DNA from 3 places in the Paenibacillus sp. S29 genome. Region 2 is predicted to be linked to each of the others. Evidence: predicted binding sites of a transcription regulator. Region 2 holds the regulator's gene; each other region holds the start of a gene.
What was found. Region 2 encodes Rex, which represses fermentation and respiration genes when NADH is low (regulators of the CRP and FNR family bind a similar motif). Its sites were predicted from a motif close to TTGTGAAATATTTCACAA; they were not measured.

Region 1: a site for Rex is predicted at 6,698-6,715, ahead of ACL9RM_RS19740 (DoxX family membrane protein). Genes of this name have one in related genera too.
Region 3: a site for Rex is predicted at 9,027-9,044, ahead of ACL9RM_RS18385 (phosphoketolase family protein). Genes of this name have one in related genera too.

What each region holds. Positions count from the first base shown of each region.
Region 1 is NZ_JBMOUI010000012.1:154,827-165,121, reverse strand. Features, by position in the region: gene ACL9RM_RS19775 (FecCD family ABC transporter permease) at 1-745, shown strand, start outside; gene ACL9RM_RS19770 (FecCD family ABC transporter permease) at 745-1,770, shown strand; gene ACL9RM_RS19765 (ABC transporter substrate-binding protein) at 1,899-2,846, shown strand; gene ACL9RM_RS19760 (hypothetical protein) at 3,008-3,439, opposite strand; gene ACL9RM_RS19755 (hypothetical protein) at 3,637-3,936, shown strand; gene ACL9RM_RS19750 (alpha/beta hydrolase) at 4,208-5,032, shown strand; gene ACL9RM_RS19745 (dioxygenase) at 5,125-5,916, shown strand; gene ACL9RM_RS19740 (DoxX family membrane protein) at 6,074-6,592, opposite strand; gene ACL9RM_RS19735 (DUF3048 domain-containing protein) at 6,842-7,936, shown strand; gene ACL9RM_RS19730 (DUF47 domain-containing protein) at 8,125-8,739, shown strand; gene ACL9RM_RS19725 (inorganic phosphate transporter) at 8,754-9,743, shown strand; gene ACL9RM_RS19720 (amino acid ABC transporter substrate-binding protein/permease) at 9,983-10,295, shown strand, end outside.
Region 2 is NZ_JBMOUI010000002.1:364,474-374,768, forward strand. Features, by position in the region: gene panB (3-methyl-2-oxobutanoate hydroxymethyltransferase) at 1-553, shown strand, start outside; gene panC (pantoate--beta-alanine ligase) at 550-1,488, shown strand; gene panD (aspartate 1-decarboxylase) at 1,481-1,864, shown strand; gene ACL9RM_RS04750 (tetratricopeptide repeat protein) at 1,947-2,579, shown strand; gene dinG (ATP-dependent DNA helicase DinG) at 2,735-5,602, shown strand; gene ACL9RM_RS04760 (redox-sensing transcriptional repressor Rex) at 5,647-6,300, shown strand; gene ACL9RM_RS04765 (amidohydrolase) at 6,287-7,588, shown strand; gene ACL9RM_RS04770 (DUF5590 domain-containing protein) at 7,626-8,150, shown strand; gene ACL9RM_RS04775 (hypothetical protein) at 8,690-9,223, shown strand; gene ACL9RM_RS04780 (AAA family ATPase) at 9,216-10,295, shown strand, end outside.
Region 3 is NZ_JBMOUI010000011.1:34,936-45,230, forward strand. Features, by position in the region: gene secG (preprotein translocase subunit SecG) at 110-343, shown strand; gene rnr (ribonuclease R) at 539-3,154, shown strand; gene smpB (SsrA-binding protein SmpB) at 3,435-3,914, shown strand; RNA gene ssrA (transfer-messenger RNA) at 4,165-4,529, shown strand; gene ACL9RM_RS18360 (DUF896 domain-containing protein) at 4,808-5,035, shown strand; gene ACL9RM_RS18365 (DoxX family protein) at 5,103-5,501, shown strand; gene ACL9RM_RS18370 (ring-cleaving dioxygenase) at 5,575-6,525, shown strand; gene ACL9RM_RS18375 (glycosyltransferase family 2 protein) at 6,644-7,795, opposite strand; gene ACL9RM_RS18380 (GntR family transcriptional regulator) at 8,147-8,869, shown strand; gene ACL9RM_RS18385 (phosphoketolase family protein) at 9,163-10,295, shown strand, end outside.

The DNA.
Region 1 (10,295 bases), on a different contig from region 2:
CAACCCGCTGGGAGATACAGGTGTGCTGGGCATTAACGCAGGAGCGATGTTTGTAGTTGCTGTGAGTTTTGCCTTTTTCCCCAATCTACCTTATGGGACGTTAATTGTATTGTCGTTCCTGGGGGCGCTGATGAGTACCTTACTAGTATTTGGTCTGGGAGCATCTGCACCGGGAGGATTGACACCTATGAGATTGACGGTGTCTGGAGCTGTGACGGCTGCCTTGTTAGGTTCCATGACTTCGGGGATTGCGATTTATTTTGATCTAAGTCAGGATTTAGCCTTCTGGTATGCGGGTGGTGTAGCCGGAATCAAATGGTCGCAGCTTGAGATTCTTGCACCGATTTTACTTATGGTGATCGCCTGGTCTATGGGGCTGGCACGTTCCATTTCGCTGATTTCGATGGGCGATGAGGTTGCGTTAAACCTTGGCTTGAATCTCAGGCGTATCCGGCTTTTGGGTCTGCTGACTGTAGTAGTACTGGCTGGACTCTCTGTATCGGCTGCCGGAGCCATCGGCTTTGTAGGTTTGGTTATCCCACATATCGCTCGCAAGCTAATCGGTGTGGATTATCGCCAGATCGTGCCGCTGTCTGCGTTATTGGGAGCCGTGCTACTGGTGCTGGCAGATTTGGGAGCGAGAATGGCAAATCCACCAGAGGAGCTAGCTATCGGAATTATGGTGTCTTTTATCGGAGTACCCTTTTTCCTCTTTCTCGCCCGTAAGGAAAGGAGGGATTTATAGTGAGACGCTCTTTAGGGATCGGGGATACAAGGACGACAAAGGCTTGGCTCGTTTGTTTGGTATTGGCGGGGATCAGCTTTGCCGTCCTTGTTTTGGGTTTGAATACCGGAACGATTCGTATTCCACCGCTACGCGTGCTGGATACGTTGTTTGGCGGTGGCAGTGGACGTGATCATATCGTTCTGTTCGAGTATCGTCTGCCTCGTATTGCTGTAACGATGCTGGCTGGAGCGGGACTAGGTGCAGCCGGGGCGGTCATGCAAGGCTTGTCACGGAACGCACTCGCTGATCCCGGAGTTCTGGGACTTCACGCAGGGGCAGCGTTGGGGCTGGTAATGTTCGTTAGCTTTTTTCGCGATCTGGACGGATCTGCCGCCGTTCTGATCCCCTTGTTTACCTTTGCAGGAGGTGTCATTGCGGCCGTGCTGATTGTTTTGTTGTCCTATAGCCGCAGCAGAGGAATCGTGCCCGTGCGTCTGATTTTGTCCGGCATCGGTGTAGCCTCGGGTCTTAGCGCCATAACGCTGTATTGGTCGTTGCGGTTGGATGAGGATACGTACGCATTTACTGCACGTTGGTTGGCTGGCAGCGTTTGGGGCCGGGACTGGATACATGCAGCGGCTTTGCTGCCTTGGATAGTCATTGTTTTACCCTACGTTCTGTCGCAGATGCGTAGTCTGAACAACCTGTCGTTGGGCGACGAGACCGCAGCTGGAATCGGCACAAGTGTGAAGCGCCAGCGCCTATTACTGCTGGGCGCAGCCGTGGCTCTATCCAGTGCCAGCGTATCCATGGCCGGAGGCATCGGTTTTATTGGGCTGATTGCACCTCATCTGGCTCGCCGTCTGGTTGGGCCGATGTACCAGCATTTGCTGCCAGTAGCTTGTTTGGTCGGGGTCGTCATTCTGGTCACCGCAGACACGATTGGGCGTTCGGTGTTTCAGCCGAATGCGATTCCCGCAGGTGTGGTGGTTGCTGTGGTAGGAGCTCCGTATTTTTTATTCCTGCTGTCCCGAACAAAATGACAAAGGAATAGGTACATATGAAATCATATGGTGCAAATGATACAACCCGCTGAAATTAAAAACTAAGTAGACGCCTTCTATATTGATCATTATAATGTAGAGTTTCTGTAGCATAGGAGAGAGTAAACATGAGAAAGCACAAATTTGAGGGTCCAGGTTTTAAACGTTCATGGGTAGTCACAACTCTTGTTGTATGCATGATCATGCTGTCCGCTTGTGGACAAGCAGCCGACAAGCAGGCTACCGATACGAAAGCGGCTGGCAGTGCGCAGACAACCATTAGTGCGGATTCGCGTATTGCTTCGATGTCTATTCATTTGACGAACAACCTGCTGGCATTGGGCATTACTCCGGCTGGTTCGGTCATTGGCGGAGATGTGAAGGATTTTCTGCCCCATGTAAAAGATCGTCTTCAAAATACCCGTAAGCTAGGTGTTGTCACAGACCCGGATATGGAAGCGGTACTGGAGCTTCAACCTGATCATATTTTCTTGGACAAAAAATATTCGGGAACCGATGTGGCCAAATTTGAAAAAATTGCGCCAACCGAAGTTTTTGATCTGGATGAAGGCACATGGAAGGATCAATTAAAAAAAATAGCCGTTATGGTCAAACATGAAGCACAGGCAGACGCATTTCTAAAAGATTATGATACACAGAAGGAACGAGTCAAAAAGCTGATTCATTCAAAAATTGGGGACGGAACGGTTATGGCTGTACGTGTGACGGCGAAAGAGGTTCGTGTTATGGGGATGAAGCGTCCGGTAGGACCGCTGTTGTATCAGGACTTGGGCTTGAAGCCAGCCAAAGGTGTAGAAAAGATCAACAAGGCTTATCAGGTTGTTTCCCAAGAGGTTTTACCGGATTATGATGCTGATGCGATCCTTGTTATCATCAGTAAAGGCGCGGATGCCCAAAAGGTATACAAGCAGCTGGAAGGAAATACAGTATGGCAAGGTCTCAAGGCGGTGAAGCAAGGGCATGTCTACATGTTGGACGGACAGCCTTGGCTGGACTATTCCGCGATGGGACATAAAATTGCTCTGGATAATGCAGAACAACTATTTTCCAAATAAGTTCTAAAGTATATCAAGCCGTATTCCCCCATGCAGCTTCTTGCAGGCCAGGAATACGGCTTTTTGATGCACCCCCCAGCTGTAAGTCGGTTACCTGATCGAAATGAAAAGGAGCTGCTGCGATCCAAAATGAGGCAGCTCCATATAATGAGAATTGTGGGCTATGAACGTTTTTTACGCAGAAAAATTGGTTTGAGTCCAATAAATCCAATGGCGGCGAGAATTAAATTCGCCCAAGGTGAGATTCTGAATACTGGCAGTACACTGCGCAGCGCAAGTCCGGCGACAAGAATCACGACAACTAACACAACATACATCAAGATGGATTTAAGATTCATCTGGGGCTTTACAGGGGCATGGTCTGGCTGTTGTGTCTCCTCGCCTTCTTCGGGACGGTCCATAAAATTCATCAGAGCTTCAACGAGTAGAATGGCTCCTGCGGCGATGATGATAAGGGTGGATAGGCTGATTTTTTCAAAGGGTTTGATATCCCCACCTGTAAAGGTGACAAACCATCCGATAATTGCCTGTGTTAAGAAAAACATAGACAAGGCAATCCATGCAATAAGCGTATAATTTTTTGCTTTATTCATTTCTTCCTCCTGCTTTATGAGCGTATCCCGGGCTGATGGAACCGCCATTTCGTAACAAAGACAGTATACGTGAGGAAGCGTCGGATGGCAAAAGACTTTATCTATAAAATGTATATTACCGCTGCATTCTCCTCAAACTGGATACAGGGTGAGCACATAGAGCAACCTGAATATAAACGTTAAGAGGGTGTGGCATCATGAAACTGGAGAACCAGGCAGATTATTCAGTCCAAAAACGACTGGCAAACGCTTCGAACGGGAATAGCGGGGTGGCCTCGTCTACAAATGTGAGTCACCGGAGCATTCAAGGATCATCTCCAACGTACCGTATACTGGACGATATCGAAGTGGCTGAGGATACAGAATTTGCGGGTGAACTAGGTGCACAGAACTACCGCAGCCTGTGGCATGAGGATGAACATAACGGCGCCTCTTGTAAGCTGGAGTGGGAGGGACGAACGGAGACCCACCAAATGTTTAGGAACAGCTACGAATAACGAATGTCTACTTTAATGTAGTGGATTCACTCTAATAAGTGTAGTATAGCGTTCTCCGGAATCGCATCGGGGAGCGCTATTTGTTTACTTTTTTAACGATGGAACTGACAGGTTGACAAGGAAGCAGGGCGATGATAGACTGACTTTACTATAAAATCTTATTAAACTTATCGGAATTAAAGTGAATGAATATCCTGGATGGATATTCCACGTTACGATATGAGTTTGAATTCATAAATGTGTAGTGAAACTTGAAACTGGGGGAATCAGGATGGAACGGCAAATTGGAATTCGCTTTGAACATGAAGAACTGGCAGCAACAATTCATTATCCAAACCGTACAAATGAGGGAGATCGTCAGAGAAGGGTTCCTCTCGTTGTTATATGTCACGGTTTTGTAGGCAATCGTATCGGAGTAGATCGATTATTCGTCAAGACTGCGCGTGAACTGGCCGAAGGGGGATACTTTGTCCTGCGCTTTGATTTTGCCGGTTGTGGGGAAAGCACAGGTGAATACGGCAAGCAGGGGTTAGAATCAATGATTAATCAGACACGTACCGTGTTGGATTACGCCGTCAATTGCGCGGACATTGACCCGACCAAGGTGACGCTGATCGGTCACAGTCTGGGGGGCGCAGTAGCCCTTCTCACAGCCGTACGGGACAAGAGAGTACAAAATCTGGTTCTTTGGTCCGCAGTGGGCTATCCGTTCAACGACATCGTCAAAATTACGGAGCGAAGCGTGTACGATGAGTCTGTTAAAACCGGTCATGCCGACTATTTGGGCTATAAGTTTACGCCTGCTTATTTTGAGTCGTTAGCTCAATTTCAGCCGTTCCAGGAGGCCGTTAAATTTAACGGAGATGTGCTCGTTGTTCATGGCACCTCGGATGATATTATTCCTGTGGATTATGCATTTCTGTTTCAAAAGATATTCTGGATGCGTCCAGAGGGACGCTGTGATAAAGAGATTATTTTCCAGGGAGATCACACTTTCTCGTCAGGTAAAGAGCGGCAACGGCTGATTGATCGAACACTTGAATGGCTGGATGAACAGGAAAATATTCAACGGGATTGGCAGCACTGGATGATCTGATTTCAGTGTGTAACGGATTGTATTGGAAATTGCGCCTCCGCCGGAGTAAAATGGAAGAGTAACACTATACTGGCGTGTGGAGGTTGGCAGCGATGACATTACCCTCAATTTTTGTTGCGCATGGTTCACCGACACTGGCTGTAGAAAATAACGCATATACCAGCTTTCTTGCAAAGCTGGGCGCGAGCCTGCCCCGACCCAAAGGAATTGTCATTTTTTCCGCGCATTGGGATAGCCCCGATCAATGTATTGGCGCGGATGATCAGCATGCAGCGTTGCACGATTTCTATGGCTTTCCCGAAGAAATGTACTCAATCGATTACCCTGCACCAGGCGATCCAAAGCTGTATGAGGAGATAGAGCATCTGTTCAGTCAGCATAACCTGTTCCACCAGCCGGTTCGGAACCGAGGACTGGATCATGGAGCATGGGTGGTTTTGCGGCATATATATCCTGATGCAGACATACCGGTCGTACCCTTATCCATTGATTCTCGGCGCGCTCCCCAGGAGCAATACGAGATTGGGCGGATGCTGGCGCCGTTGCGAGAACAAGGGATTTTGATTATCGGTAGCGGTGGATTGGTCCACAACTTGCGGACACTCAAGCAGACGAGTGAGCCAGCCGATTGGGCCGTTCAATATGATGACTGGATTGCACAGCAGCTTCAAGACTGGAATTTGCGTCACCTATTCCAATATGACAAGAAGGCTCCATATGCCAAACAGGCGGTACCTTCTTATGGAATAGAGCATTTTTCACCTTTGTTTTATGCGATGGGGGCTGCGGATCATGAGCGCTCCGCGCGTAAGCTTTTTCAATCGTATGTCCTTGGCTCGTTAAGTCTCAATTGTTGGGCTTTTGGTCAAGAAAGTGATACGTAAATGTAAAAAAAGAACTTCCGAATCCACATGGTGTGTGGGAATGGAAGTTCTTTTGTGTATTTTGCGTCTTCGATTAATTAGAAGGCACGTGTATCGTGAGCATAACAGCGCAAAAAATAACCATTATCCCGGAGGATAACGGTTATTTTGGGGATGTTTAAGCTATTTTTCGACTAGGGTCCACTGGAAAGGTATCTTTATTTTTACGAAACAGTCCACGCAGGAAGGGCAGTACCCAACGGTCAAAGCCAATTCTTCCGGCATTTGCACCAGCAACTACAAGGAAGATTTCAAACAGCAGGTAGATTGCATTGGTGCTTACTGTACCCGAGAACAGGAACGAGAAGTTCATAACCATAGCCATCAAAGCAGCCAGTGTAGTCAATGTACCGAGAAGCAGGCCAACCCCGACCAAGAACTCACCCAATGGGATCAGGACGTTGAACAAACCTACATTCGGCAGGGCAAAGGCTTCCAGGAACGATCCCCACCAGCCTTGTACAGCGGGATGGTCTCCACCTGTTTTAGCAATGGCCCCCGAGATAAATCCGCCTGCATCGAATCCACCTGTCAGCTTTTCAAGTCCGTGGGTCATCCATTCATAACCTAGATAAACCCGTACTACAGTCAGCAACCACATTGCGACTTTGTTTTCACGTAACCAGCTGTTAAACATTCAAACCACTCCTCTTTCTTAATCTATAATGTTGGTTGTATTTCATTTTGTTGGGGATGATCATCTTTGCTACACCTTTATTGTAGTAGGTTCAGTTACAGTTATTTGTGATAAAAATCACAAAGTCTGAATATTTTTTAAATTTTAATGTCTTTAGATAAGTATTCTATAGAGTGGTTACGCTTCAATCAAGACAAAAACAGGAAATAAAGCTTATAATGAGAAAAATAACTAAGTGGAGGGATGAACTTGTCCGGGCCCATTTCCCAACGAAATCATTGGTTGCGTGTGATGGCCTCAGCTCTGTTATGCATGACGCTGATGTCTTGTACTGCTATGTCCAATACGGGTGAATCTGAATCCGTTCCCCAACCGACCAAGCAAGAAACAGAGAAGGAGGCACTTGAACCGCCGAAGGAGCAGTCTATTCCGGCATTTACAGCTCCGCTTACCGGTCTTCCGGTGGAGCAGCCTGTTTTGGAGCGGCCGCTCGCTGTCATGATTAACAATGCTCCGGCTGCACGTCCTCAGGCAGGACTTAGCCAGGCAGACATGGTATATGAAGTTCTTGCAGAAGGCGGGATTACCCGTCTGGTCGCTTTTTTCCAAAGTCATGGTGGAGATGTAAAGATCGGACCGGTCCGTAGCATTCGACCGTATTTGATTGAGCTGGGCGAAACCTATGGTGCGTTGCCGATACACGCAGGGGGAAGCACAGATGCCTATGCGATTTTACAGCAGCAACGGAAGGAACATCTGGATGAGATTTCAAATGGAGGGGCTTACTTCTGGCGAAGCAAAGATCGTCGTCCTCCACATAATTTATACACAGACGTGAACAGACTGCGCAAAGGAAGCGATAGTAAAGGGTATGCCAAGCATACGGACGTTCCAGTATATTCTTACCTTAAATCCGGTGAAACCCCAGTTATGGTGGACGAGACAGCAGCATCTTTGCAAATTCGGTTTTTGCTTAAAAGCTATCGAGTATCTTATACCTATGATCCAGCGAATCAACAATATAAGCGTTTTGTGAACGAAAAGTCACATGTGGATCAAAATAATAACCAACAGCTCTCAGCAGCCAATGTTATTGTAATGAGCGCTAGACATCGAACGTTGGATGATGTGGGCAGATTAGGTGTTGAGCTGGACGGCAGTGGAGAGGCCATGGTGTTTCAACAAGGACAGTTAATACAGGCTGAGTGGCAGCATACACCAGGCGATGCGATTCGTTTTATGAAAAATGGGGTTGAAATCCCGTTAACGCCAGGTACATCCTATATACATGTGGTACCTGCAGATACTTCACTAAAGGAACATGTAACCATAGCAGCAAATTAGAAAACGAAATACACCTTTTTAGGAAGAAATTGTCGGATAATGACCTTCCATGTCGGGCACTGTATACGTATGTCATGAAATTTGCTTTTACAAACATTACAAAAACATTGATGAGTGTGATAAGATAGCAAAGGTTGTCTATTGCAGTCGAAACAGGTTGCGGATATTTTCGTAAAGGGGTAATCGTTATGAGATTGAAGAAAAAGGATATATTCTTCGAGACGTTGGAAAATATGGCAGATACGATCGTGCAAGCAGCCGATTATTTTGCCCAACATACTTCAAATCTTCAGGATGTGACTTTGTTTACAAATGAAATGAAGAAGTATGAAAATAAGTGTGATGATTACACACACACGATTATTACTGAGCTGAACAAGACCTTCATTACGCCGTTGGAACGCGACGACATCATGGAACTGACAACAACCATGGATGATGTGTTGGACGGTCTTGAAGCGACGGCTTCTCGTTTTTATATGTACAACATTACGGAGCCGGACGAGTATATTGTGCAGTTCGCTGATATTCTGCGTCAATCAGCTTACGAAATTCAGAAAGCTGTACATTTGCTTTCACAGAAAAAATTGCTGGCCATTCGTGAATACACTATTCGCCTGAATGATTTGGAAAATCAGGGGGATGAATTATTGCGTATTTGCATCAAAAACCTGTTTGCAACTGTAACTGACCCTATTGAACTGATTAAACGCAAAGAATTGTACGAACGCCTTGAAACGACAACGGATTCATGCGAGGATGTTGCAAATATGCTGGAATCCATCATTATGCGTAACTCGTAAGGGAGTCCTTTTACATGGATACAAGTTTACTGGTATTGGGTATTGTTATTTTTCTTGCTCTGGCATTTGATTTTATTAATGGTTTTCATGATACGGCGAACGCGATTGCAACTTCGGTATCGACCCGTGCATTGACCCCGCGACGTGCGATTATTATGGCTGCGGTCATGAACTTTCTCGGGGCAATATTGTTTACAGGCGTTGCGAAGACCATTGGTGGAAGTGTCGCTGATCCAACCAAGCTTACGAATGGAATTGATATCGTCATTGCGACGCTGATCGCTGCGATTATCTGGAACCTCTTAACCTGGTGGTTCGGTATTCCTTCATCCTCTTCTCATGCACTAATTGGTGCATTGGCTGGAGCGGTGTATGTAGGTGCGGGATCGGATAAATTAAACTGGAGCGGCTTCATCGGGATTGTCGAAGGACTTATTTTCTCCCCGTTGATTGCTTTTGTTGTCGGTTACATCGTGATGATAATTTTAAAATACATCTTCGCTCGTCGTAGTCCGCATACGGTAAACAAAGGGTTTCGTACAATGCAGGTCATTACGGCAGCGCTTCAGTCGTTCACGCATGGTACGAATGATGCTCAAAAGGCGATGGGGATTATTACATTCGCACTCGTTTCGGCGGGGTATCAGGACCATTTGGAAGTACCCATGTGGGTGAAAATTTCAGCCGCAACAGCCATGGCGCTGGGTACGTCTATCGGGGGCTGGAAAATCATCAAGACGATGGGAACCAAGATTTTTAAAATCGAGCCAATTAACGGATTCGCAGCCGACATTTCGGGAGCCTCTGTTATTTTCACAGCTACATTGCTTCATTTGCCCGTAAGTACCACTCATGCCATTACTTCGGCTATTTTGGGTGTGGGTTCTGCGAAGCGTTTTTCCGCTGTGCGTTGGTCGCTGGCCGGTCGAATTATTATTACTTGGGTTATAACGATACCGATTGCTGCGCTGTTATCTGGATTGATTTTCAAAATTCTTTTCTAGTTCATTATTATTTCTTGAAAAATAGGTACACACTATAGAATACACAATAAGCTTCCGTCCGCTTTTTGCGGCAGGGGCTTATTGGCATTCTAGGGCAAAAAGGCTTCTTCAAAGTTTACACATCCAGATAGTTCCATGAAACGTTTTTCAAAAATACCTGACATCAAAGTAGTCAATTTTTAATAACTCCTGTAGAATAAACAGAAAACTTTGAACCGTTCAACTGACTGGAGGAAATTATGCAAAAATCTAGAAAACTAATAGCACTCATGATTTGTTTGTTTTTTGTGGTTGCCCTGTCCGGTAATTTCGGTGTAGTGGCACATGCAGAAAATAAAACAAAGTATGATATCGGCACGGATACAACGTTCGCGCCTTTTGAGTTTGAAGATGTAGATGGTAAATTTGTTGGAATCGACATGGATTTGCTGGCAGCCATTGCCAAGGATCAGAATTTTGAATATACGATTAAGCCTCTTGGCTTTAACGCGGCAGTGCAGGCCCTTGAAACGAATCAAGTGGATGGTGTCATTGCCGGGATGAGTATTACCG
Region 2 (10,295 bases):
TAAATTGGAGGGCGGAGCTGAAATTGCTGATGTTGTAAAAGCAACTGTTCAGGCAGGTGTGCCTGTATTGGGACATATCGGGCTTACTCCGCAATCGGTTAATCAAATTGGCGGCTATCGCATTCAAGGCAAGGACGAAGCGGACGCACGCCGGTTAATGGCGGACGCCAAGGCGCTGGAGCAGGCGGGTGCTTTTGGCGTTGTACTGGAACTGGTAACTGAGGAAGTGGCAGCAGCGATTTCTAAAGAGCTTTCCATTCCAACCATTGGAATTGGTGCTGGACGTGGATGTGACGGTCAGGTACTCGTTTATCACGATCTGATTCAGTACGCATCGCCTTATTTCAGCAAACGCTTTGTTAAAACCTATGCCGATGTAGGCGGCTTGATCCGCAGCAGCATTGAGCAGTATGTGAGTGATGTAAAAGGGCGGGCATTTCCGGCCGCGGAGCATGTGTTCAGCGCGGATGACCGAGTTGTGGAATCCCTGTATGGTAAGGCAAAAGGACAGACACAGGAACAAGCTAAGGAAAAGGTGGAATCACGATCATGATCATCGTAAGAGAAGTGGCTCAGCTGCGCAAGATTATTGCTGAACGTCGGCAGCTTGGGACAAGCGGAACAAAAAAGGTACACGGTTCTACCTCTTTACAGCAACATAAAGTCGGCTTTGTACCAACAATGGGATACCTGCATGAAGGGCATGCGAGCTTGATGCACAAGGCGCGCGAAATGGCGGATACGGTGGTGCTTAGCATTTTCGTAAATCCGATTCAATTTGGACCGAATGAAGATCTAGACAGTTATCCTCGCGATGAAGCTCGTGATTTGGAGGTAGCGCGGCGCGAAGACGTGGATATTGTTTTTTTGCCAACTGTAGCAGAAATGTATCCACAACCAACCCGAACCAAAATTCGTGTATCCGCTTTGACAGATCGTTTGTGCGGTGCTTCCCGTCCCGGCCATTTTGATGGTGTGACCACGGTGGTAGCCAAGCTTTTTAACATGATAGGTCCTGATTTGGCTTTCTTTGGAATGAAGGACGCGCAGCAGGTTGCTGTGCTCCAGCAGATGGTGACTGATCTCAATATGAACGTGACTATCGTACCTTGTCCCATCGTCAGAGAGGCGGATGGTTTGGCCCTCAGCTCCCGTAATGTGTATTTAAGTGCAGAACAGCGCGAGCAGGCGTTGGTGCTGTCTCAGTCACTGCGTAAGGTGCAAGAAGTGAGCGAAGATATAGTAACAAACACAATTACGATTCGTCAGCTACATCAAATGGTGGAGTCCACCATTACTTCCTCTCCTTTAGCAGACATTGATTACATTGAAATATTAACTTTTCCCGGTCTGGAGCCCCTTCTTCCCGAGCAGCGGCTATGTGATGTTCAGGAAGACGTCATCGTAGCGCTGGCTGTGAAATTTGGCAATACCAGACTGATTGACAATATAAGAATACAGAAGGCGGAGGTGCTTTCCCATGTTTAGAACCATGATGAAATCCAAAATTCACCGCGCTACGGTTACGGAAGCTAACCTGAACTATGTGGGGAGTATCACTATAGATGAAGATCTCATGGAGACATCGGATTTGTTGGAGAATGAAAAGGTTCAAATTGTAAACAATAACAATGGAGCTCGACTGGAAACCTATGTTATCCCCGGACCGCGTGGGAGCGGCGTAATCTGTCTCAATGGTGCGGCAGCCCGTTTGGTGCAGCCTGGTGATACAGTCATTATTATTTCCTATGCTTCCATGTCGAATGAAGAGGCCAAAACATACAAACCAACAGTGGTATTTGTTGATGAACATAATAAACCAGCCCAAACGATGAACAAAGAAGTACACGCGACGATCATGTAATGAATGGGAGTGCGGATGAAACCCGTCTTTTAAGCGAAAAATGTGAGTGTATTAATCCATCTTTCATAAGGGCGGGATGCACATGTTCCAGCATGTATTCGCAGAAATGAACAGCATGTTAGATGATATCGTGAAGCATTACCCATCAGCCCAGGGCTCCCGCAGGCAGGAGCTGCTACAGCACTGGAGTCTGCTGCGGAGAATGAGTGACGGAATTATGGATGAGTGGCTGGCCTTTGAGGAAAAAATGGTTTGCCTGCGTGCGGCTGGGTTTTCCGCGGAGACCGATATGTCTGACACGGAGCTGCCTGAAAAAGAGCTGCCAGCTTTTAATCGGGGGCAAGGGTATTATCGATTACTCATGTACCCTGAGGCGATCCAACAATTTGAGCAGGTACTACAGCATTTTCCGAACAGCTGGCAGAGTCGCATGTATATGGGAATGGCCTATTTTCAACTAGATGATCCAGCAGAGGCTGTATGCCATTTTCAGAAGGTGCTGGACCTGACTGAGCAGGCAGGACTGAAGGCGGTCATCTATAATGCGCTAGGCTGTCTGTTGGCAAAGCAGGCTGACGTAGAGGAGGCGCAAAAATGTTTTGCTCTCGCACATCAGTTCGATCCTGCGTTACCCGAGCCGCTGCACAATATGGAAGCCTGTCTGTCCGGTACCGAAAAGCTTCGATACGACAGCTCCATGATGACCTGGATGTAGTTGTCAGACACCGAGCAAGACGATGCATGCCCACCTCTCAGGCGGCGTGTGCATCGTCTTTTTTGGCTGTCTTAATTTCCAAACAGGCGATCTTCTGCTATGCTAATATACAGAGTTATTATTTTTGTAAGTGTCATAAGAAAGGATTAGCCCGAATGAAATTTGCGGTATTGGATTTTGAAACGACAGGCACCCAGTCCGCGGATGACATCATTCAAGTCGGACTTGCAATTATAGATCATGATAACAGCATTTCCCGTGTTTACGGCTCTTATGTAAACCCTGGCAGATCTATTCCCCCTTTTATCACCGGATTGACCGGAATTACAGACGATGACGTCAAGGATGCTCCTGCACTTGAAGAAATGATGATGGAGCTCGTGCCTATGCTGGACGATGTTGTACTGGTCGGTCATAATGTGGCGTTTGATTTTAATTTTTTGCAAAACGCTCTGGATCGGTGCGGTTATTTGCCGTTTAGCGGAAGAATCTTGGATACAATGGATTTTCTGAAAATTATGTTTCCATCGCTATCTTCGTATCAGTTGGGTTTTGTGTCTTCTGAGTTTGGGCTGGCGCATGATCGCCCTCACCAAGCAGACAGCGACGCGTTGGCTACGGCTGAGGTGTTTTTAAAGTGTCTGGGTGAGCTTCAAGCATTACCTTTGATAACGATACAGCGGCTTAGCGATTTGTTTGCAGAGGAAGACAGTGACCTTGGATGGTTTCTTGATGGGGTGCGTGAAGAGAAAGAGCTTGATCCTATTCAGGATCTGGAGGGACATCAGTTTTTTCGTCAGCTTGCGCTAAAAGTGGAAGATTGGACGGAGCTAGCTGCTCCGCGTAGAGAAGATGACCCGAATCCACTGTCAGGTGTTTCCTTTGAGGAGTACATGGATGATGTGCGGGACAATTTGCGTTCATCCTTGAGCCAATATGAGGAGCGCGAGGCGCAGATACAGATGATTGAGGGTGTAAATCAGGCACTGAGTGAAGACAAGCACCTACTGATCGAAGCAGGTACAGGAACAGGGAAGTCCCTCGGCTATTTGCTCCCATCGCTGTATCACAGTGTGAAAAAAGGACAGAGAGTTATGGTAAGTACACATACGATCAACCTGCAGGAGCAATTACGCGAGCGCGACATTCCGATGCTGACCAAGGTGATTCCGTTTCCGTTCCGGGCTGCTATTTTCAAGGGTCGGGGACATTATTTGTGTCTGCGTAAGTTTGAACATAAAATAAACAGAAGAGACTTCGCGACACCGAAGGAAGATTTAATTACAGCTGCTCAGATGATCGTCTGGTTGACACTAACAGAAACCGGTGATGATGAAGAACTGAATCTGAGCAACCGTGGTGGAGATTTCTGGGAAACGGTGGCGAGTGATTCAGAGTCCTGTCTTGGTCGTTCTTGCCCATGGTTCCGCAAATGCTATTATCATCGTGCACGCCATGAAGCAGGGATAGCGGATGTTGTTATTACGAATCACTCTAAGTTGTTTACAGACGTCAAAGCTAGTCACCAGTTGTTGCCGAGCTATGAACATCTGGTGATTGATGAAGCCCATCACCTGGAGGAAGTAGCTGGTAAGCACCTAGGTATGCATATGAAATATTTCACACTCGTGCATACACTGACGCGACTGTTCAAAGACAGCAAGAATGGACAACTGCCTTCACTTCGTCAACAGTTGGCGAAATCGGGGCACGAGAAGTCGACGGATTGGGCCTCAACCATCGATCAGATGTATCCGCTCGTGTTAGAGGTTAAGGAAACTTGGGACCTGCTAAGCGACAAGCTGTTTGGCATGTTGCCAGAACGAAGCGATGCGACACCGGGTGAAACAGGACAGTTTTCTTCCCGTCTCAAACCTTCAGCCAAGCCTGCAAAGTGGGATCAGGCGGGGGCTTTGGAAAATCAGCTATATGTAACGATGAGTGAAATTTTGCGCAAGGGCGACAAGCTGATGCTGGACGTCAAGGAAGAACATGACGATTATGCGGCGGATAGCCTTATTACAGATATCACGGGTCTGCTCAAGGATCTGGCGGGGATTCGAGAAAATTTGCGCTTTTTTATGCGACTCGATGATGAAACAACCGTATACTGGCTCGAAGCGAGTGGGCAATTCCGCAGTAAATCATTACAATTTTATGCGGTGCCCGTCGATGTGAGCCGCCAGTTGAAAGAAATGTTTTTTGACAAAAAAAGAAGCATTATTCTGACGTCTGCTACCTTATCGGTAGATAAGTCGTTTCAGTACATGATCGATCAGCTCGGCTTGCAGGAAGCCGCAGATCAAGAGCGGCTGATGACTTCGCAGCTCCCGTCACCCTTTAATTACAGGGATCAGGTGTTGCTGGTCATTCCACGGGATTTCCCAAGCGTGAAGGGCAGTGTAGGAGATGCACACTTTGTAGATATGCTCGTTAGCTCTCTAGGAGCGACTGCTCAGGCGACGCGGGGGAGAATGCTCGTTCTGTTTACTTCCTATCGGATGCTCCGGCAAGTGTATGAGCCGCTTAAAGAGGCCTTAGCATCCAGCGAAATTACTGTGCTGGGACAAGGTGTGGACAGTGGGAGTCGCAGCAAGTTAACCCGCCGTTTTCAGGAAGCCAAAGCTTCTGTATTGCTGGGAACCAGCAGCTTCTGGGAAGGCGTCGATATTCCGGGGAAGGCTCTGACTTGTCTGGCCATTGTTCGCTTGCCATTTCAACCGCCGAATCACCCGTTGCTGGAGGCAAAAAGCGAGCTGCTCCAGCAGCAGAAGAAGAATCCATTTATGAAGCTGTCTGTACCACAAGCGGTCATTCGCTTCAAACAGGGATTTGGTCGGTTGGTTCGTACAGCGAGCGACCACGGGGTCGTTATCGTTTACGATACGCGTGTGATCGAATCCTATTACGGAAAGCACTTTTTGTACTCGTTACCGGGACCAAAAATGGAGCATATGCCATCGGAGCAAATGGTGCCCCGCATCGCCGAATGGCTCCAATCCGCCCCGGAGACCGAGGCATAACGGACGGACACTAAGTATGTTCGTTACAATTAGGGGGAGCAAGTATGAAATCAGATAAAATTTCAGAGGCTGTCGTACGGAGGTTACCCGTATATTTACGTTATCTGAATGCACTTCACAAACGGGAGGTGGCTACGGTCTCTTCTCAAGAGTTGGGACAGAGGCTAGATTTGAACCCGGCCCAAATCCGTAAAGATCTCGCCTATTTTGGAGATTTTGGTCGGAAGGGTATCGGTTATGATGTTTCTTATCTAATTGAGAAAATACGCCATATCCTGAAAATCGATCAGCAAATTAATGTAGTATTGGTCGGAGCAGGTAATCTGGGGCAAGCCCTTTCGAATTATAACGCTTATTTAAAAGACAATATGAAGATTGTAGCGGTATTTGATGCGTTTCCGGATAAGGTAGGGACCAAGATCAATACATTGGTCGTGCAACCGATGGATGAACTGGAAGCGACTGTGAGAGAAAAAAACATTCGAATCGGGATTATTACCGTACCTGATTTTGAAGCACAGCACGTGGCTGACAGGCTTATTGAGAGCGGAATTGGAGCGATCCTGAACTTTGCACCGACTACTCTCAAGGCACCGGCCAACATTCGGATTCATGCCACAGACTTTACAACTGATTTGCTTAGCCTCGCTTATTATTTGGAGGACGGAAAGGAAGAAACACAATATGACAGTGAATAAATGGATGATTAAAAACGGCTCTTTTGCCGTAAATGGACCAGAAGCTGGGGTAATCCATGGTTTTATGATTGTGGAAGATAGCCGCATTACTTACATTGGCGAGACTTTGCCTTCGGGTGAGGAAGAGACGGAAGCGATCGATGGTAAGGGGCTTTTATTTTTACCTGGTCTGATTAATACTCATGGTCATGCGGCGATGTCTCTGCTGCGTGGGCATGGAGATGACTTGGCACTTCAAGTATGGCTTCAGGAAAAAATGTGGCCTATGGAAGCCAAGTTTACATCTACGGACGTGTACTGGGGTACGTCGTTGTCTGTGCTGGAAATGCTGAAAGGTGGAACAACGACCTTCCTGGACATGTACGATCATATGGATGAGGTGGCTCGTGTGGCTGAAGAGTCAGGTATTCGTGCAAGTCTGATGCGTGGAGCAATTGGACTATGTTCGGAGGAAGAACAGCGAATCAAGCTGGCTGAGGCCGTAACTTTTGCGCGTAACTGGCATGGTAAAGCAGACGGGCGTATTACAACGATGATGTCACCGCATGCGCCATACACCTGTCCACCTGCGTTTATTGAAAAATTCGTACAAGCTGCGCATGATCTGGATTTGCCGCTGCATACGCACATGTCTGAGACGATCGCCGAAGTGGAGCAAAACGTACGTGACTACGGTTTGCGTCCAGTTGCACACTTGGATAAGTTTGGCTTTTTCTCCCGTCCTTCGCTTGTTGCCCATGGCGTTCATTTGAATGACGAAGAAATAGCTTTACTGGCTGAACGTGGTGTAGCGGTTTCGCACAACCCAGGTAGCAACTTGAAGCTGGCAAGTGGTGTGGCAAGAGTGCCTGAATTGCTGCGTGCAGGGGTTACCGTTTCTCTCGGAACGGATGGTCCTGCCAGTAATAATAACCTGGATATGTTCGAGGAAATGCGTCTGGCAGCACTTATTCACAAGGGTGTATCTGGTGACCCTACGGCAGTTCCTGCGAGTGAAGCGCTGCGTCTGGCAACAGAATACGGTGCAAAGTCAATTGGTTTAAAAGAAGTAGGAGCGTTGGCAGCAGGCAACAAGGCTGACTTTATCGCGCTGGATCTGAATCAGGCACATTTCTTGCCGCGTACAGATCTTATTTCCCATGCGGTATACTCAGCAAGCGCCAAAGACGTGGTTCACGTATGGGTAGACGGTCGTCAGGTTGTGAAAAACGGCGAATGCCTGACTATGGACGAGGAACGCATCAAACATGAGGCACAAGCCGCCTTTGAAGGGCTGCTGTCGCGCTAATTCAGGTGTCACATCCCCTTAGAGAGGAAGCACGGGTTTGAAAAATAAGAAAAAGTGGATAGCGGTCGCCATTTTGGCCGTAATACTGATCCTGGTCAGCATTTTCTGGTATTATTCCTATGTTACTCAAGACCAGGTGGCTGAGAAAAATGCCGCTATCATTAAGGCCAAGCAATCAGGTGGTCTGGTTAGCACGACTCAAACATGGAAGTCTGTGTGGGATCAGGTATATTGGGTGGTTCAAGGGAAAAATGCACAGAATGAAAATATAATGGTGTGGGTTCCTTTTCAAAAAGTGGAAGGACAACCTAACGTACCTGCCGCAGATAATAGCGGTGTTCACACCGAACTGCTGAAGAATGGAGTCGATGAGCAAAAAATGACGGCAATAATTCAGCAGCAGCTTCCAGGTGTAAAAATTGTAAGGCTTCAGCCGAGTGTGTTCAATGGCGAATATGTGTGGCAGTTGTTTTACGATGATGGAAGTCATCATTACTACAGCTTTTATCGTTTCTCAGATGGGGTAGCGACGGGTGTAAAATATACTTTGCCCAATAACTAGCTGGTTGAGGATTAGCAGATGTGGAATGAATGACTAGTAAATAATTGAAAGCTTAAGAAAAAGACGTAAATGCGATGAAATTCGTATTTACGTCTTTTAGTCTTGCTATGCCGTATAATGGGCTGAAAACCAGTGAAGCATCTTTACCTATCCATCTTCTCTCCTAGGGCAAATTCATCTTTATGGCGGACAGTACGGAGTGGAGGATTTGAATCTGGAGAAGCGGAGCGTTCGCCTTGCCGCCGGATTTTCTCCGTAAGAATATAATCGAGAAAAATCGGGTGGCAACAGCGATCGTAAGATCAAATCCTACGCTCAGCGTCTCGCCTCCACCTTAACCAAAGATTTTGCCTCATCACAACTCCTCCACACATTGCCTTCGATATTAGATATACGTTATGATATACTATATTTTATAAGTGATAGACAAAAATGATAGAAAAAAGAATTGCTGATCGCTGTAAGATCATGCAATTTGGTTGTTTGTTGACATTCGTCCCGTTTCTTCTGTGTTTTACATTTTGAGAGGAGGATGTTGTTTGAAATTGCGTGCAGTTCCTATCGTTGTGGCGGCAGTTTTGGCAGCTTTGCTGCTATTTGGGGGATGGTTCATTTACCGTCAGGTTACAATGCAAAGTCCTCTGGAAAAACTGGTTTCTCAATATCCAGGCGTGACAAGCGCTCAAATAGATATTAAACAGGATCAGGTTGTATTGAAACTAGATCTCAAACCACAGGCGGATGTGGCCGGATTAGTCGATGTGGTTAAGCAAAAAGGACAAACCATCATTGGCAGCCGTACCATTAAGCTGGATATTGAAGATCGTTCCAATTCAGCACTGAATCAATGGTGGTCTGAGGCTATGTTTCCTGTAGCCGAAGCGATGGAAAATAAAAAGTATACTCAAATTTCATCTACAGTTGAGCAGATGAAAAAGAAAAAGACGGGTATCAAAGCTGATACCGACATGGATTCGAACAATGTCTATATCCGACTCAGCGAAGGTAAAGCGACCAAGTTTATCGTTTTGCCACGTCAATCTCAGCAAATGGGGGTATGGCCTAATGCCTAGATGGATCAAGGAAACATTAATCGGCATAGTGCCGGTGACTATTATATTTCTCGTTTTTATTGGGGTGAATATTATCCCTCTTCTAGTTGCTGGCGTGATGCTCAGCGGCTTGTTAATGCTCATGCATGCGCGTGGCGGCTTGGCCGTAGGTGCTGGGCAAGAACGTAAACGCAAAAAAAATGGTCCGGACAAGCTGACTTTTGAGGAAATCGGTGGGCAGGAAAGCGCTAAACAGGAGTTGCGTGAGGCCCTGGACTTTTTGAATCGACATGATGAAATTTCCAAGTTTGGTATCCGTCCATTAAAAGGTGTTCTGCTCACAGGTCCTCCGGGAACAGGGAAAACACTGATGGCGAAAGCAGCCGCACACTATACTAATTCTGTATTTGTTGCAGCCTCAGGTAGTGAATTTGTTGAAATGTACGTTGGTGTTGGCGCGGGTCGTGTCCGTGAGTTGTTTAGGGAGGCACGTACTCGTGCAGCCAAGGAAAAGAAGGAAAATGCGATTATTTTTATTGACGAGATCGACGTAATTGGTGGTAAACGTGAGGGTGGACAGCAACGAGAATATGATCAGACTTTGAATCAGTTGCTGACAGAAATGGATGGCATTTATTCGGCAGATACACCGCGGATTTTGATCATTGCAGCAACAAACCGTAAAGAAATGTTGGACAGCGCCTTAACGCGTCCAGGACGTTTTGACCGTCATATTCAAGTGGATTTGCCTGACAAGAAGGGCCGTCTTCATATTCTTAAAATTCATGCCAAAAACAAACCGATTCAGGAAGATGCGAATCTGGACAAAATTGCTGAGGAATCTTACGGGTTTTCCGGCGCACAGCTGGAGAGCGTGATGAATGAAGCGGCAATCTATGCGATGAGACAGGATCAGAAAATGATTGCGCAGAAGCATCTGTCGATGGCAATTGACAAAGTAATGATGGGTGAAAAGACAGATCGAGAATCGACGTTGGAAGAGAAAAAACGTGTAGCGATTCATGAACTGGGACATGCTATTATGGCCGAAATTGTTCGTCCCGGTAGCGTAAGCCAGGTAGCACTTAGCCCA
Region 3 (10,295 bases), on a different contig from region 2:
GTTTTGCGTTAATTTCCGGCTATTTATAACATGATATGTACATGTTTTCATAAAAGAGGCTGTGTTGTTTTGCAAAACAGATGTATAAGCTCAGGAGGTGGGATTTTTCATGGAAATCTTTTTGAAAGTGCTGCTCGTTGTGTTCTCGATTGCTGTTATTGCGGTTGTTTTACTGCAAAAGGGGAAAAGCGCAGGTTTGTCCGGTGCCATCTCTGGCGGTGCTGAGCATCTGTTCGGCAAGACAAAAGCTCGCGGTATGGATTTGATTTTACAACGCGCAACTGCTGTTTTGGGTGCGGGTTTCATGATCGTTTCTGTTTTAGTTGCATTTTTTGCAAAATAAGATAAATATGTACCTTAAGCCTTCGTTTCGCGGGAAACGGGGGCTTTTTTTAGATTTTGGACAGGCAGGGATGCCGTCGATTAAATTCGTGTATACTAGGGTATGAGTATATTAAGAGCCTTGTATCAGGAACAAGGAACAAGGACATGCGGATTTATTACTGAAAATTAAAGGTCACCCGAGGTGGACAATATTATGATAACAGAGCAACAACTACTCGATTTTATGCGCGAGACCGCATACAAACCCATGACTTACCAGGAGCTGGAGCAGCACTTTGATATTAAGGATGCGGAAGATTTTCGTGAATTTCTTAAGCTTTTGAATGCTTTGGAGGAAGAGGGGAAAATTCTGCTGACCCGCACAAACCGTTATGGTGTGCCGGAACGAATGGATTTGCAGCGTGGGCGTTTGCAGGCTCATGCCAAGGGATTTGCTTTTCTGATTCCAGAGGACCGGGAGCACCCGGATGTATATATTCATGCCAATGATTTAAAGAGTGCGATGAATGGAGATACGGTACTGGTAAGAGTGTCCTCGAAGGGACCTGCGGGCGGTCGACTAGAAGGTGAAGTTGTACGGATCGTGAAGCGCGCAGTGCTTCAAGTAGTAGGCGTGTTTCAGAGCCACGAAGCATACGGTTTCGTTTTGCCGGATGATAAGCGTATTAACCGAGATATTTTCATTCCAAAAACAAGCTTCAATGGAGCTGTAAACGGTCAAAAGGTCGTTGTGCGTATTGTGAGCTATCCAGAAGGACGAGCAGCAGCGGAAGGCGAAGTGTTGGAGGTTTTGGGTCATAAGGATGATCCGGGCGTCGACATTTTGTCAGTTATTCGTAAGCATCAGCTTCCGGAAGCTTTTCCAGATGAAGTGACAGAGGAAGCGGAGAATGCTCCCGACGCGATTACGGAAGAAGAGATTGTACGTCAGGGACGGCGCGATCTGCGTGATAAGATCATTGTTACCATTGATGGTGAGGATGCCAAAGACCTGGATGATGCTGTCAATGTAGAGCGCTTGCCGAACGGAAACTACCGTCTGGGCGTTCATATTGCCGACGTAGGGTATTATGTGCGTGAGAACTCCAAGCTGGATCAGGAGGCATATAACCGCGGTTGTAGCGTGTATTTGGTTGACCGTGTCATTCCTATGCTTCCACATCGACTTTCGAACGGAATATGTTCTTTGAATCCACAGGTGGATCGACTGACTTTATCCTGTGAGATGGAATTCAATGAGCATATGAAGGTTGTAAAGCATGATATTTTCACCAGTGTGATTAAAACGAAGGAACGGATGACGTACACTAACGTTCGCAAAATCCTCGAAGAGGAAGATGCTGAACTGATGGAACGGTACAAGGATCTCATTGATGTATTCAGCACGATGAAGGAATTGGCATTGAAGCTACGTGCTAATCGAATGCGCCGAGGCGCGGTTGATTTTGACTTTGATGAAGCTAAAGTGATTGTGGATAATGAAGGCAAAGCTGTCGATATTGTAAAGAGAGATCGTACGATAGCTGAACAAATTATTGAAGAGTTTATGTTGGCGGCCAATGAAACGGTAGCCGAACATTTTCATTGGCTCAAAGTACCTTTCTTGTACCGGATTCATGAGGACCCAGATCCAGAGAAGCTGCAAAACTTTATGGCTTTCGCAGCTAATTTTGGGCATCAGATCAAAGGTAGAGGAAATTCCATTCATCCGCGTGCGCTACAAACGTTGCTAGAAGACATTCAGGGTACGAAGGAGCAAACCGTGCTTAGCACGATGATGCTACGTTCGATGAAGCAGGCAAAGTATGATGCGGAGTCGACAGGACATTTTGGATTGGCAGCGGAGTATTACTCTCATTTTACATCGCCGATCCGTCGTTACCCTGACTTGGTGATTCACCGTGTCATTCGTGAGGTATTGGAGAATGGCGGGGCTTTAACAGCCGAGCGTCAGGAATATTTAACTGCACGTATGCCTGATATTGCGCAGCAATCTTCCGAGCGTGAACGCGTAGCTGTGGATGCAGAGCGTGATACAGAGCAGATGAAAAAGGCTGAATACATGCTGGACAAGGTCGGCGAGGAATTCGAGGGGATCATCAGCAGTGTAACCAGCTTCGGAATGTTCATTGAGCTCGACAATACAGTGGAGGGCCTGACGCGTCTGAGTGCGCTTACGGACGACTATTATCATTTTGACGAGCAGCATATGGCGTTGATTGGCGAACGCACCTCCAAGGTGTTCCGCATTGGGGATGAGGTTAAAGTTCGCGTCGCGCGTGTGAATATGGAAGATTACACAATTGACTTTGAACTTGTCGATATGAAGCAACGGCAACGCCGTGAACGGACTGGCGGTACAGGACAGGGTGGAGACTTTGCGCGTGGCGAGAGCCGTGGTAAAGGCAAAGGCCGAGAAGGGCGTGACCGCAAGGGCGGCAAGGACAAGACTGGCAAAGAGCGTAAAGGCGGTCGTGATGTTACCGGGAAGCCAAAAGAAGCTGGCGCTGGTAACGGAGGGATTAGCACCGCAGGTCGTTCAGGACGCGGCGGCGGAAACGGAGCTGGAGCCGGCTCAGCTAGCAACTTCGGCTTTGGCAGTGGCAAGGGCGGGTATAACTCGCCAGCATCCGGGGCAAGCAAGCGACGGAAGAAGACGTCTGCCAGCGGTATTTTCATCGGCGGAGCAGCTACACCAGGGAGTGATGCCAGACCAAACGGTGAAGGCGCAGCACGTCGCAAGCGGAAGAATAAGGGCGGAAGTGGTGGCAATAGCACCGCGGGCTTTGTGCGGAAAAAGAAGAAGTAGGTAGCTAGAGCTTACTTACTTTGAAGGCTGGAGCTTCCATTGCAGTGAATGAAGCTGACTTGAAGCATAGGTTATACGGGCGGTTTCTGTCTGCTGTATTGGATGGAAGCCGCTTGGTTTTAAGTGTGATATAAGTGCAGTTAGAAATGTAGAAGGCTTGACCTTTCTTGCTTTTACCATCTGAAATTTGTTACAATATATTTCTAGGTAGCTCTTTGTAGCCGGATTTTGATGCCTGGATTTCAAGAGTGAATTACGTTATTCATAAGGAGTGGTATTCATGGGTAAGAAGGCAGACGGGAAAGTGCTCGCCCAGAACAAAAAAGCTTCCCATGACTATTTTATTGAGGACACTTACGAGGCGGGCATGGTGCTAACGGGAACAGAAATTAAGTCTCTACGGAATGGTCGCTCTAATATAAGTGATGCATTTGCTACGATCCGTAATGGCGAAATTCATATTCACAATATGCATATCAGCCCTTTTGAACAAGGTAATCGCAATAATCCTACCGATCCGACCCGTACGCGTAAGCTGCTGTTGCATAAAGAGCAGATTCGCAAGCTTATCGGTCTGTCCAAACAGGAAGGTTACACGATTGTACCGCTCAAGATTTATGTTCGTAATGGTTATGCCAAGCTTCTGCTCGGACTGGGTAGAGGTAAGAAGCAGTATGACAAACGTGATGCTGCCGCTAAACGCGATGCACAGCGTGATATCCAACGTGCTTTGCGTGAGAAGCAGAAAATTGCGAGATAAGTTGCTGTATTATTAGATCTGGTACAAATTACGTGGAGAAGTTACTTGTTCCTGTAATGGTGCTATTTTATAAGGCTTAAATGGCTTCATTTCGTTTCGTAATGACCTGTAATATGGTATACTAACGAAGTAGTCAGTTTTAAAGCTTTTAACTTTGTTCGAGTGTTGAATCCTAGGATTCAGCTTTTGATATTATGCATGCTTATGCTCCGGTATTTCCGGTTTTATCCGTGGAGCCCTTTTATAATAAGGGGGCGTTTATGGATTCGACGGGGATAGTTCGAGCATGGGTAGCGGGTAGTGGGGACGCGTCCGCTTCATCAACGCTAAAGCCTATTAAACGGCAAACAACAAAACAACTACGCTTTCGCAGCCTAAGAAACTGTGTGCGTGCTTCTACCCAGCATCGTCCATGTGACTGGGATAGGGGCTAACAAATAGTGGAATACGCTGTCTCATCTCCGCCTGCGGTGAGCTGAAGAAGATAATCAGGCTGACCCGAAGGGAATCCGGTGACAGGGAGTTTCTAGGGTGACATCAAAACTGTCACTACACCCGTAGAAGCTTATGTGTCGTTATCTTCGGACAGGGGTTCGACTCCCCTCGCCTCCATTTGAGTAAGACAAGAAAGTCATCAGCCAGTGATTCTGGTTGGTGGCTTTTTATTATGGCTTTATTAATTGAGTTGAAGAGGTTTTACACAACTTGTAGCTTAAAGATATTTCTAAGTGTTCCGGCTGTTTTTTCTTTCACCTTTAAAAGCAACTCAAGCGTTCATCTTCTTTTCTTTTCGAAAAAGTATTGACACGGATAGAAAAGTATTATATCTTTAAATCAAGATAAATAAATTAAAGATAAAACAACCAGAAAATTTTGAATAGGGAGGTATATACATGATCACCATTTTAGAAAGAATTAATCAGCTCGCAAAAAAAGCAAAGGAAGTCGGATTAACTGAAATCGAAAAAACGGAACAAACGGATCTTCGCAAAGAATACCTTCAAATCTTTCGGGGCTCTGTACAAAGCATTCTCTTGAATGCTACGATTTATGATCCGAATGGAGATGATGTTACTCCTGAAAAACTTAGAAAAGAACAGGCCCGAGTCACTAAACAATAAGTTTAATTTTGTCTAATATCTCTAATTTAATAATCTTTAAATAAATATAATATGGAGGGTGATTTTTATGTTGGCAAGTGGATTGTTACTGATACGTTTGGTGGTTGGATTGTTATTGGTGGGGCACGGAGCACAGAAGCTTTTTGGGTGGTTTGGCGGCTATGGTCCAAAGGGTACGGGCGGTTGGATGGAATCGATTGGCATTAAGCCCGGAGTATTCATGGCAGTGTCTGCTGGGTTGATGGAATTGTTGGGAGGAGCTCTATTTGCTGTAGGACTACTCACTCCACTGGCTGCATTGTTGATTACGGTGACTATGCTTGGAGCAATTTTCAAAGTACATGGCCCAAACGGGATCTGGGCAACAGCTAATGGCTATGAATATCCGCTAGTTCTTATTGCAGTTGTAATCGGTATTGCGTTGACAGGAGCAGGTTCATATTCCATCGATGCATTACTTAGATAAAACATGATATTTAGGTCATTAAAAGTCATCAACAATAAAAATAAAGGTTTCTACGATTAAAGGAGGGTTTCATATGTCACTTCAAACTACAGGTATCCATCATATTACAGCTTTTGCCGGTAATCCGCAGGAAAATGTCGACTTCTATGCCGGCGTCCTGGGACTTCGGTTAGTGAAGAAAACAATCAACTTCGATGCTCCTGAGGTTTACCACTTGTACTTTGGTAGCGAGGCAGGAAGTCCTGGAACGATCATTACTTTTTTTCCTGCACCAGGAACTTCCAAAGGGCAAATCGGAGGTGGCCAGGTGGGCATAACCTCGTATGTAGTACCCCCAGGTTCACTTGATTTTTGGCAGCATCGTTTGGAAAGCTTTGATATTCAAGTTACGAAAACGAGCCGTTTTTCTGAACAATATCTTCAATTTGAGGATAATGAGGGTCTACGTCTTGAGCTTGTCGAACGTGAAGCGGGAGCGAACAGTACTTGGTCTTACGGTGGTATTTCGGCTGATAAAGCAATTAAGGGGTTTGGAGGCGCCGTGCTATTTAGCGTCAACCCACAGAGAACGATGGATGCATTGGAGAGCATACTCGGATTTACGAAAATCGCTGAAGACGCCGAATATGCCCGTTATCAGTCCGTAGGAGAAATCGGCAACATCGTAGATGTTCCGCTCGCCAAAATGGGTTTAGGCTTTGGTGGAGCAGGCACGGTACATCACATTGCGTGGCGTGCAAAAGATTTTGAACAACATGAAGAATGGAGAAACGCAGTCCAGCATTATGGCTATCAGCCGACTCCAATCATAGACCGCCAATATTTTAATGCGATATATTTCAGAGAAGCGGGCGGCATCTTATTTGAAATTGCTACAGACCCACCGGGATTTGCTAACGATGAACCTGCTGAATCTTTGGGACAGGAATTAATGCTGCCAGAGTGGTATGAACCGCAGCGGGCTCAAATCGAGGCGAATCTGCATCCTATTAAAGTGAGAACATTAACGGAAAAACAAAAGTAAGAAAAAGTTGCATATGACTCTTCCATAAGACAGCTTGCCGAGTTTGGCCTGCTCTCAGATGGAGGAGTCTTTTTATTACGGGAAAAATTCATGTGTTTCGTGTCCTTCCGGCCTCTTGCTACTCCACCAGCTTTTCAGACTTCACTAGCATTTCTCGTAACACATGAGCGACTCGACTTTTCCGGTTCGCTGCTTTCTTTTTTATCAAGTGTAATGATTTTTTGTATGCATGAGTATGGCTTTGATCGTAGAACTGCTTGGCTGCAATGCGTAGTGTTCTTCTTAATAACAGTGCTGATGAGCGTGTTAACCTAGAGCGGAATCCCCTGCGCAATACCCGCAATGTATTTTTGTAGGTCTCAAAATCCTCGGATGGAGGGATAAGGGCGAATAAATTTAACGAGGAGTCATTGAATCCGTAGGTTTCATACATGATTCTCAGATTTTCCGTATTTAACACGTTACCTCTAAGATAGGTTGGATGTTCCTGATGATATCCGACCACCTCTTTGATGCAATAAAAAGGGATTTTCAAGCGATGTAGTCTATAGCCAAGGTCCCAGTCTTCGAGTCCATACAGCACAAACCGTTCATTGAAACCTCTAATACGAATCAAGTGACTGCGTCTGATGGCTACACAACGAGTAACCAGCAGCATCCAGGGGGCTACGTCCGTTGAGGCAAATTGTTTCTGCGTATTGGGAGGAACCCTTGTGGGACTAACTACTTTAGACAGTGCACCCGTTTGGTGAAGGATATCTTCTGGGGTTATGATCGGAGTAATTTCGTTCGCTGCTTCATAGTCAGCATTCCATAAGTTGGACTGCGTAAGTATGTTGCGACATTGTTCTTTTTCTTCAGGGGAAAAGTCAGGGTAATAGTGGGTAAAAGCATCGTCCCACGAGTGAGGAATGCCTGAAAGCACGGACTTGGGATATTTACGGTGATAACGGCTCACGATCCTAATGAATTCCGGTAACACTACAAAGTCAGCGTCGCAGAAGATGATGTACAGCCCTTTTGCACGGCGCAGTCCCAAATTTCGAACGGCAGATCGACCGCGTTGTTCCTGATGTGACACATAGATAAGAGGATAGGATGCTTTGAAGCCTTCGACCATTTCTTTTGTTCCGTCTGTAGAACCGTCATCAGCTACAATGACTTCGAATAGTTGCTTTGGATAGGTTTGTGTCTCAAATGAAGCGAGTGTAAGCAACAATTGCTGGGCTCGATTATAGGTTGGAATGATGACGCTGTAGCGGATAGCCAATATGATCTCCCCCCACCATTCTTATTAGAAAACGCTTGAACAAGATAAATAATAACAATGTATTCAAGGATTTTAGCCTGGTCTAGTCAAACATCCCTCCAGGTTCGAAACAGGCTTGGTCTTATTACCGATATTAAGGTGGGGGTTCTGTATCTTCTGCTGTTTTGCAGGTACGTTCAGTGGTGTTATGTATGTGTAATCATGGTATTATGCATAGAGATGTAAAGTAAAAGTGAGGGTACTTCCTATCCGCTGAAAGCCCACTCAGCATATAGAAACAAACATGAGATGAAATGGGCAAGTTATGGTAAACTATATAGAGTTATAGAAGACCTGAAAGAGGAGTACTATATGACACAATTTGTCTATAAGCAAATTATTGACGATCTCAAGATGAAAATTTTTGCAGGAAAGTTTGCAGATATGAGATTGCCAGATGAACGTAGTCTTAGTGAGACTTACCAGGTTAGTCGTAGTTCAATTAAACGTGCTCTGACTAAAATGGAGAATGTCGGAATCATTTTCAAAAAACAAGGTTCCGGGACATTTATTAATCCATTATACATAAGAAATGAATCTATCTTTAACTACGAAGGCTCTAATCTAGGGGTCACTGATAATTTTCAAATGCATGGTAAAAAGCCAAAAATCAAAGTACTGAGTTTTGAGGTCATTCCGCCAACAGAAGAGTTACAGCGCGATTTGTTTTTGGAGACTCATGATTTTGTTTACAAAATTGTTCGCTTACGTCTATTTGATGATGATCCTTTTATGATTGAAACGGGCTATATCCCCATTAAAATTGTCCAGAATTTAAATCAGACAATTATCGAGGGTTCCATTTTTAATTATTTGGAAGACTCACGGAACTTGGCCGTCACCAAATCTTTTTTATCCATTTTTGCAGAACCGTCTCAAGAGAATGATCAAAAGCTGCTACATTTAAATGAAAATGAGCCTGTAGGTATTATGGAAGGTGTGTTCTTTTTAGATAACGGTACGCCATTTGAGTTTTCTCATATGCGATTTCATTACAAATATTTGAAATTTAACACCTTTGTATCGGTTCACTAATGATAAGACTGGAGAATTCTCCGGTCTTTTTTTTATGGTTTTGAGAAAAGGATTGGAGTCTGCGATTGCCTCGTTATTGCAAATTTTATTGGTTAATAATTCTATATATTTTAATGTAAGAGCTTTTTTACTGTCTTTTTAATTTATATTTCATAGTATGTTCAAAATTTCACAAAATTGGACCGTATCACTTGTGAAAAAGGTTGAATTTAATCAGCGTAGCGTTATGATGTACATGTAGATGAAATTTCCGGAAATAAATTACAAACAAAACTACTTAGGGAGTGGACACCATGTCGTTATCACCCGTGTTAGCAGATTATTCATCTAAAACATATTTAGAAAAACTTGATGCATATTGGCGTGCAACGAACTACATTTCGGTAGGTCAGCTGTATTTAAAAGATAATCCTTTGTTGAGAGAGCCTTTAAAAGATTCAGATGTGAAGGTTAAGCCTATTGGACACTGGGGCACAATTCCGGGCCAAAACTTTATTTATGCACATCTAAATCGTGTTATTAATAAATATGATTTGAGCATGCTTTACATTGAAGGTCCTGGTCACGGCGGCCAGGTTATGGTTTCAAATTCTTATCTGGATGGAAGCTACACTGAAATCTATCCGCAAATTACACAAGATATCTCAGGTATGAAGAAATTGTTCAAACAATTCTCTTTCCCTGGCGGTATTGCTTCACATGCTGCTCCTGAAACACCTGGATCTATCCATGAAGGTGGAGAATTAGGCTACTCCCTTTCTCATGGTGTAGGTGCCATTCTGGATAATCCTGATCTGATTTCGGCTGTTGTTATTGGGGATGGTGAAGCTGAAACGGGTCCATTAGCCGCTTCGTGGTTCTCTAACCGATTTATCAACCCCATCACGGATGGTGCAGTGCTACCAATCTTGCACTTGAATGGCTTTAAGATTAGTAACCCAACGATTATGTCTCGTCAATCAAAAGAAGAATTGACCTCATACTTTAAAGGTTTGGGTTGGGAGCCGTTCTTTGTTGAAGGTGAAAATCCGGATCTCATGCATCCAGAAATGGCGAAAGTACTGGATACGGCTATCGAGAAGATTGAAGCCATTCAAAAGAATGCGCGTGAAAATAATGACCTTACTCGTCCGGCGTGGCCGATGATTGTCTTCCGTTCACCTAAAGGTTGGACGGGTCCGAAGGAATGGGACAACGTGCCGAATGAAAATTCATTCCGTGCCCATCAGGTTCCAATTCCGGTTGATCAAAAAAATATGCAGCACGCACCTGCTTTGTTAGAATGGCTGAATAGCTATAGACCAGAGGAATTGTTCGACGAAAACGGTCGTTTAAACCCTGAGCTTGCTGAAATTCTGCCTACAGGCGATAAACGTATGGGAATGAACCCTGTTGCGAATGCGGGTAACCTCATTAAAGACTTGAA